DNA from 2 places in the Streptomyces sp. NPDC101234 genome. Region 2 is predicted to be linked to the other one. Evidence: riboswitches for the same ligand, from Rfam matches in the RefSeq annotation. Region 2 holds a riboswitch; the other holds the start of a gene.
The links. Region 2 has a riboswitch for cyclic di-AMP ahead of ACIRR9_RS26120 (transglycosylase SLT domain-containing protein). Riboswitches for the same ligand answer to the same signal wherever they lie in the genome.

Region 1 (4,315 bases), on a different contig from region 2:
GGCCGGGATGATGATCCGGCACGGCGGGGGACCGCGGGGCGGGGTCGCGCGGTCCGTGAAGAAGATGCGGGGATATCTGGCCGAGCTGATCCACCGGAAGCGGGAGGCGCTGCCGGCCGAGGCGGGTCCTGGCGAGGACCTGATCTCCGGGCTCATCCGGGCTTCGGACCACGGTGAGCACCTCACCGAGAACGAGGCCGCCGCCATGGCCTTCATCCTGCTGTTCGCCGGGTTCGAGACGACCGTCAACCTGATCGGGAACGGGCTGTACGCCCTGCTCACCCACCCCGAGCAGCGCGCACGGCTGCAGGACTCGCTCGCCGCCGGGGAGCGCGGGCTGCTGGAGACCGGTGTCGAGGAACTCCTGCGCTACGACGGGCCGGTGGAGCTGGCCACCTGGCGGTTCGCCACCGAGCCGCTCGTCGTCGGCGGGCAGCGGATCGCGCCCGGCGACCCCGTCCTCGTCGTACTCGCCGCGGCGGACCGGGACCCGGAGCGGTTCGCCGAGCCGGACACCCTCGACCTCTCCCGGCGGGACAACCAGCACCTCGGATACGGCCACGGCATCCACTACTGCCTCGGCGCCCCGCTGGCCCGGCTGGAGGGCCAGACCGCGCTCGCGACCCTCCTCACCCGGCTCCCGGATCTGCGACTCGCGGCGGATCCGACCGAGTTGCGGTGGCGCGGCGGGCTCATCATGCGCGGACTGCGGACACTCCCCGTGGAGTTCACGCCCCTCGGTCGGTAAGCCCTCTACCAGCCAAAGGTGACCAGCACTCAAGTCTGTGATCTTCACGTGATCTGCGCGGCATTAACTTGTGACAAGTGATCGTCTGCCTATACGTTCACCCATCAGTGCGGCGCCCCTGCGGGACCCGTCGCGCTGGTCACCGCTGTCGCTCGAAAGGTTTCCGCATGCTCTCCGGGAACGGTCGTCACCGTCGCCCCCGCCAGGCTCCGGCACTCCTCGTCGCGGCCGGAGTGACTGGCTCGGCCATCGCCATCCCGCTGCTCGGCGCCGCGAGCGCCCACGCGGCCGACGGCACCACATGGGACAAGGTGGCCAACTGCGAGAGCGGCGGCTCCTGGAGCATGGACACCGGCAACGGCTACTACGGCGGCCTGCAGATGTCCCAGGACGACTGGGACAAGTACGGCGGCACGGACTACGCCGCCACGCCCGACCAGGCGAGCCGTTCGCAGCAGATCGCGGTCGCCGAGAAGATACTCGCCGAGCAGGGCACCAAGCCCTGGCGGACCTGCGCCCTGCTCGCCGGGCTCTCGTCGGACGACGCCTCGGTGAACGTCGACACAGGACTCACCGGATCGAATGATTCGTCCGGTTCCTCTGACTCCTCCGACTCCTCCGACTCTTCCTCCGGATTGTCGGACTCGTCCTCTTCGTCTGATTCCGGCTCCTCGTCCGACGCCACGGACTCCGGGGCCGGGACGGCGACCCCCGCTCCGAGTTCCAGCGCGAGTGGTGACTCCAAGAAGGACGCCACCGACAAGTCGGCCAAGACGGACAAGTCTGAATCTTCAGACACAAATACCTCGAAGGCGAGCGAGAGCCCCGTAATTCCCGATAGCAGCAGCGAATCGGACAATTCTTGGCAGGCCGGCGGGTCTTGGAGTCTGGTCGACACAGGGGCCGTCGGTAGTAGCAGTGGCAAGCACCGCGGCGGCTCGGCGGACGAAACCGTGAAAAACGGTCAGAAGGTCGCATCCTCCGGCCGTCACGCCTCCCGGGATGCCGGCACCTATACCGTCCGGGACGGCGACACCCTCGCCTCCATCGCCGACTCCCTTGACCTCGACGGCGGATGGCGCGCTCTCTACGCCGCGAACAAGGCGGACATCGGCACCGACCCGAACGACATCACCCCCGGTCAGACCCTGAAACTCGGCAGCGAATCGGACGAAAAGTAGCGGGAGTTGGCGCCCGACTTGGGAGCTGATGTCCGGTTTGGTGAAAGTGTGGGATGAGTCTCAGAAGCCCTGATCATCTTTGAAATTCACCGGATCGCCCGCTTACGGTCGAGGCCGCTCGTCACCACGAGCCCCGGCCGCCGCAACGCCGAGTCCTGCCAGTGGCTGCCCGGGAACAGTCGACGCGTCAAGCGCCGTAGGCAGGAGCGGGGGACCCAAGGTAAGTGCCGGGTCCGGCAGTTGAGCCCTCATGGGCGCACGGCCGAAAGGCCGCCGGAACCGGCTAGGGGTGGAGCCGCGCACCGACACACAGGTGTGCGGCCGGGCAACTCAACCGGCCCGAACCCGACAGCTCACCTCGCAGGCGTCGGTGAGGGGATCCACCATGCTGTTTTCCGGCAAGGGCAAGCACCGTCGTCCGTCCAAGGCCGTTCGCGCCATCGCCGTCGCCGGTGTCACCGGCGTCGCCGTCGCCGCCCCGCTGATGGCGGCCGGCAGCGCCTCCGCCGCCACCGCCTCCGAGTGGGACACCGTCGCCAAGTGCGAGTCCGGCGGCAACTGGTCCATCAACACCGGCAACGGCTACTACGGCGGTCTGCAGTTCTCCGCCTCCACCTGGGCCGCGTACGGCGGCACCGCCTACGCCCCGCAGGCCAACCAGGCCACCAAGGCGCAGCAGATCACGATCGCCGAGAAGGTCCTCGCCGCGCAGGGCAAGGGTGCCTGGCCGGTCTGCGGCACGGGCCTGTCCGGCGCCGCCTACACGGGCAGCAGCGCCGGCTCCTCCAACTCGTCGAGCGGCAGCACGAGCAGCCGTACGACCGACACGCAGGCCGCCTCCCGGTCCGCCGAGCGTCCGGCCGTGACCAAGACCGTCACCACCCCGACCGGCAAGAAGGTCAAGAAGGGCAACGGCGAGTACAAGGTCGTCAAGGGTGACACCCTCAGCTCGATCGCCCAGAAGCACCACGTCAAGGGTGGCTGGCAGGCCCTGTTCAAGCTGAACAAGGACATCGTCGCCGACGCCGACTTCATCTACCCGGGTCAGCAGCTCCACCTGAAGTAAGACCCAGCTGAACCACAGCCCCCACACAGTCGTGGTCCCCATAGTGGGGACCATGTGAGGGTCACCCCCGTCCCCCACGGGCCCCCGCTTCGGTGCGTTTTCCCCCGTACGCACCGGAGCGGGGTTTCTTTTTTGACCCGCTCTTCTTCCGTTCTTCATCGGGACCCTCTTTGTTCCGCGCGTGAACAATGAGTACCGTCTGAGTGTCCACGGGCCGGTCGGTCGACCGGCTGACGGCCCTGGGACGGTTAGGCTCTAGTCGCAAGGCTGAGCAAGGGCCGACAAGGCTCGCGTGCGCCCCGCACAACCAGCGTCACATCCCAAGAAGGAGATGCTCGTGCCGTCCATCGACGTCGTCGTAGCCCGGGAAATCCTGGACTCCCGAGGCAACCCCACGGTCGAGGTCGAGGTCGGCCTCGACGACGGCAGCACGGGTCGTGCCGCCGTTCCGTCCGGCGCCTCCACCGGCGCCTTCGAGGCCATCGAGCTCCGTGACGGCGACCCCAACCGCTACCTCGGCAAGGGCGTCGAGAAGGCCGTCCTCGCCGTGATCGAGCAGATCGGCCCGGAGCTGGTCGGCTACGACGCCACCGAGCAGCGCCTGATCGACCAGGCCATGTTCGACCTGGATGCCACCGACAACAAGGGCTCGCTCGGCGCCAACGCCATCCTCGGCGTCTCCCTCGCCGTCGCGCACGCCGCCTCCGAGGCCTCCGACCTGCCGCTGTTCCGCTACCTCGGTGGCCCGAACGCGCACCTGCTGCCCGTCCCGATGATGAACATCCTCAACGGCGGCTCGCACGCGGACTCCAACGTCGACATCCAGGAGTTCATGATCGCCCCGATCGGCGCGGAGTCCTTCTCCGAGGCGCTGCGCTGGGGTGCCGAGGTCTACCACACCCTCAAGAAGGTGCTGAAGACCAAGGGCCTGTCCACCGGCCTCGGCGACGAGGGCGGCTTCGCCCCGAACCTGGAGTCCAACCGCGCCGCGCTCGACCTCATCCTCGAAGCGATCAAGCAGGCCGGTTACGTCCCCGGCGAGCAGATCGCGCTCGCGCTCGACGTCGCCGCGTCCGAGTTCTACAAGGACGGCAAGTACGAGTTCGAGGGCAAGTCCCGCTCGGCCGCCGAGATGACCGAGTACTACGAGGAGCTCGTCGCCGCGTACCCGCTGGTCTCCATCGAGGACCCGCTGTTCGAGGACGACTGGGCCGGCTGGAAGGTCCTCACCGACAAGCTCGGCGACAAGGTGCAGATCGTCGGCGACGACCTGTTCGTCACCAACCCGGAGCGCCTGGCCCGCGGCATCGAGGAGGGCAC
Region 2 (4,315 bases):
GAGGGCGCTCTCGATCCGGCCCCCGGTGTGCAGGTCCCGGGCCAGCTGTATGCACGTGTCCGCGAAGTGGAGCACCAACAGGTCGGTCCTGACGTCCAGTTCGGCGTCGTCGCCGTCCCCGTCGAACCAGAGTCCGAGCCGCCGGACCTCCTCGGTGTACAGCGTGCCGCCGACCGGGTCCTCGGGACAGTTGCCGAGCATCTCGAAGCCGTCGAGGAGCCAGCACGCGTAGTTCCAGCGGGCCTCGCCCGGATCCTCGGGAGACAGTTCGGCCTCGTACTGGGTCTCGGTGTTGTAGCCGATCGCCACATACGGTCTGCGGTAGTCGTCGTCGACACGCCAGATACGGAACGACAGCGCGTAGATCTCGGACCGCAGCTCCTGCGGGAACCGCTCCAGCACACCGGTCGCCGCCTCCAGCAGATGCGCCCGGAAGTCCTCCCGCTCGTCCGTCACCACGCACGCCCCCGTCAGATCGGTGCAATCAACTCACCGAAAACGTAACGCGCCCCACTGACAACATCCCCATCACCGAAGCAGCGGGCGCCACTTGAGGCTGAAACGCACAGTGAGTCCCAGGGGCGTGCTGTCCGTATTCTCTGATCATGGTCGCTCCCTCCCCGTACTCACTGATCGCCACCGACCTGGACGGCACGCTGCTGCGCGGCGACGACACCCTCTCGGAACGGTCGCTCGCGGCGCTCGCGCGGGCCGGCCGGGCCGGCGCCCGGCACCTTGTGGTGACCGGCCGCCCCGCGCCGAGAGTGCGCCCGCTTCTCGACGACCTCGGCTGCACGGGACTCGCGGTCTGCGGCCAGGGCGCGCAGCTGTACGACGCCGGAGCTGACCGGCTGCTGTGGTCGGTCACCCTGGACCGGGAGCTGGCGGAGACCGCGCTCGGCAAGATCGAGGCCGAGGTCGGCCAGGTGTACGCGGCCGTCGACCAGGACGGCGTGGACGGGCTCACGCTCATCGAGCCGGGCTATCTGATGCCCCACCCCACGCTGCCCGCGCTGCGCGTCGACCGGCGTGACGACCTGTGGTGCGCGCCCATCAGCAAAGTGCTGCTGCGCCACCACACCCTGTCCGACGACGAACTGGCGACGACCGCGCGCTCGGTGGTGGGGTCACTGGCGACGGTCACCATGTCGGGGCCGGGAACCGTGGAGCTCCAGCCGTGCGGGGTGACCAAGGCGACCGGGCTCGCACTGGCCGCCGACCAGCTGGGGCTGAGCCCCCAACAGGCCCTTGCCTTCGGTGACATGCCCAACGACATCCCCATGTTCGACTGGGCGTCCTACGGGGTGGCGATGGCCAACGCCCACCCCGAACTCAAGGCCGTGGCCGATGAGATCACCTTGTCGAACGAGGACGACGGCATCGCCGTCGTCCTCGAAAGACTGTTTCCGTAAGGCCGTTCACGGCCATTGAGCCGTCGAACGAGCCGCCGTGAGCCGTCGGCGGCCCTTCGGCCTCGATCAGTAGGCGCCGTTGACGTTGTCGATCGAGCCGTACCGCGCGGCGGCGTAGTTGCAGGCGGCGGTGATGTTCGCGACCGGGTCGTAGATGTCGTACGACGTGCCCGCCACGTGGTAGGCGTTGAAGGTCGGGTCGATCACCTGGAGCAGGCCCTTGGACGGGATGCCCTTGGCCGCGTTGGAGTCCCAGAGGTTGATGGCCTGCGGGTTGCCGGACGACTCGCGGATCACGTTGCGGTAGATGCCGTTGTAGGAGCCGGGGATGTGCTTCTCGGCCATGATCGCGAGCGACTCGCGGATCCAGCCGTCGAGGTTGTTCGGGTACCCGGCGAGTGTCGTCGAGGCCGTCGTGCCGGAGGTTGCGGTGGTGGCGGAGGCGGCGGTCGCACCCATGAGCGGGAGGGCGAGCACGGCGGCGCCGGTGCCCACGACGGTGAGCGTGCGGGCAATGCGGGTGCGGCGGGACTGGGCGGCAGCAGGCATGTCGAAGTTCCTCTCCGTCGCCTGCGAGGTGAGCTGTCGGGTTCGGGCTCGGGGAGTGCCCGGCCGCGCCGCCCGAAGGCGATGCGACTTCACCCCTAGCCGTTCCGGAACGACGTCTGTCAGTGACGTCGGCCGCCCGGTCCGGCGACTTACCTGGTTCCCCCGCTCCTGCCGTACGAATGAACTCGTCGATGGGTTACGACGGGCGGCGGCAGGATTAGGCGTCCGCCCGGCGAGCCGGAACGTATGCGAGAGCACATGTCCGAAACAAGCCCTGGAATCACACAACACACCCATTGACCTCCCTCTGAGGCGTATGGGGTGCTTGATCCTTTGCGGCTGCCAAGCCTCAACTCACCCACGGGGGAAGGAAAGAAAGGGGCGAGTTGCGATATCTGCGGCATTGGGCCCACGTGACCCACTTCACTAAATCGCAATTACGGCAAATCAGACATGACGGATTCTGGAAATCCGTTTTTCCAGACATCAACAGAAAAGCGCCCCGCCGTCATCCCTGTCGCGCCCTCTGCGGGTCACCCCGCTCGGGGTGTCGAAGTGGCCCGCGATGCGGGAGAGTTCACCTATTGTCCGAATTGTCATTTTAAGGTGAATTTCGGACCAATGGGGATGAGTGGGTCGCCTCGCTCGGGTGCGGATCGGTGACGAATGGCCGTTCGTCGATCGCTTACGTCTCCAGCGCGTCCTCCGTGAACACCGTGCTCTCCGGTGCGCGCGCGTGTCGCCCGGCCCGACGGCTTCGGCCGCGCCGGCTCTCGGGGTGGCTGATGGGGCCAAGGTCCGGAAGGGTGTAGGGAGTTCGAATGCGTGCGTGATTCTGGTCACGTTCGGGGCTGGGCTCGTCGACCCCTCCGTTCGCACGGCCGCCGGGCGGGGTGGCTGCCCGTCCTCGCAAGTCCACCGTGAGGGCGGAACCTCCGTCGTCGTGCGGGTCGTTCTCATGGCGGTCGCCCGTGGACCGGCCTGCGGCGACCGTCTCGACGGGCTCGACCGCTTCGGGTGTCGGCGCCGCAATCCGGAGGGGGTGCGGCCTTCCCGGGGGATGCCGGCAGTCCTGTCGCGCCACCGATGCGCGACCGGTGTGCCGGCGGCCGCTCGGCGGCCGTGCTCCCGTCCGCGGGGCTCTCGGTGCTCGGCGAGTCGGCGGGGGAGGTGCTGGAGCGGAGCGGATGCGGATTCCTCCGTCCGTGCGCGCCATGCGCGCGTAGGGGCGAGGTTCCGTCGGCCAATGGGGGCGGAGGTCGTTGTGTGTGATCCCGTAGAGGAAGGACGTGCGGATGGGTGTCATGTGCCCCTGCCGGTGCCGGTGCCGGTGCCGGATCCGGTACCGGATCGGGACACGGCCTATGCCTCGGTTCGAGACAACTATCAGCACTTCCTGTTAAGTCAGTGGATGTCATGTCATATCGGATGATCAGAAACATACCGGTCGTGATCCGATAGCGCCCGGGGTGTAACCGTGGGCGCTATCGGTGATCGAAACCTGACCGGATACGCTGACTTGAGTGATGGCAGCGACCTATCGACAAACCGTGTAAGCGCCAGTGGACACCAGCAGACAGGAGACCCCTCGTGACCGTCGGGCCGTTCGGGCTGAGCGTGCGGGACCAGGCTCTGGAAGCCGATGTCCAGGCCGGATTGACGGCTGTCGAGGAAGGCTTGCTAGAAGCCACCAAAAGTGAGGTCCCGTTCATCACGGAGGCCGCGCAGCACCTCGTGCGGGCCGGCGGGAAGCGGTTCCGGCCGCTGCTCGTGATGCTCGCCGCGCAGTTCGGCGACCCGTACGCGCAGGGCGTCGTGCCGTCGGCCGTCGTCGTCGAGCTCACCCACCTGGCCACGCTGTACCACGACGATGTCATGGACGAGGCCTCCGTGCGGCGTGGTGTCGACAGCGCCAACACGCGCTGGGGCAACTCGGTCGCCGTCCTCACCGGTGACTTCCTCTTCGCCCGGGCCTCGCAGATCCTCGCCGACCTCGGGCCCGAGGCGGTCCGGGTCCAGGCCCTCGCGTTCGAACGGCTGGTGACCGGCCAGATCCTGGAGACGGCCGGCCCGTCGGACGGCCGGGATCCGGTCGACCACTACCTCGACGTGCTAGGCGGCAAGACCGGCTCGCTGGTGGCGGTCTCCTGCCGCTTCGGCGCGATGATGTCCGGAGCCGACGAGACGGTCGTGGACGTCCTCACCCAGTACGGCGAACGACTCGGCGTCGCCTTCCAGCTCGCCGACGACGTCCTGGACATCGCCTCCGACTCCCACGAGTCCGGCAAGACCCCGGGCACGGACCTCCGTGAGGGCGTCCCCACGCTTCCGGTGCTACGGCTGCGGGAGCAGGC

Region 1: it holds a riboswitch for cyclic di-AMP, as region 2 does, so the genes downstream of both, ACIRR9_RS13045 (transglycosylase family protein) here and ACIRR9_RS26120 (transglycosylase SLT domain-containing protein) in region 2, are expected to answer to the same signal.

What each region holds. Positions count from the first base shown of each region.
Region 1 covers NZ_JBIWOA010000006.1:61,943-66,257, reverse strand. The annotation lists gene ACIRR9_RS13055 (cytochrome P450) at 1-748, shown strand, start outside; gene ACIRR9_RS13050 (transglycosylase family protein) at 916-1,929, shown strand; cyclic di-AMP (ydaO/yuaA leader) riboswitch at 2,112-2,311, shown strand; gene ACIRR9_RS13045 (transglycosylase family protein) at 2,315-2,995, shown strand; gene eno (phosphopyruvate hydratase) at 3,327-4,315, shown strand, end outside.
Region 2 covers NZ_JBIWOA010000014.1:206,665-210,979, forward strand. The annotation lists gene ACIRR9_RS26110 (hypothetical protein) at 1-459, opposite strand, end outside; gene ACIRR9_RS26115 (HAD family hydrolase) at 606-1,412, shown strand; gene ACIRR9_RS26120 (transglycosylase SLT domain-containing protein) at 1,479-1,961, opposite strand; cyclic di-AMP (ydaO/yuaA leader) riboswitch at 1,967-2,162, opposite strand; gene ACIRR9_RS26125 (polyprenyl synthetase family protein) at 3,552-4,315, shown strand, end outside.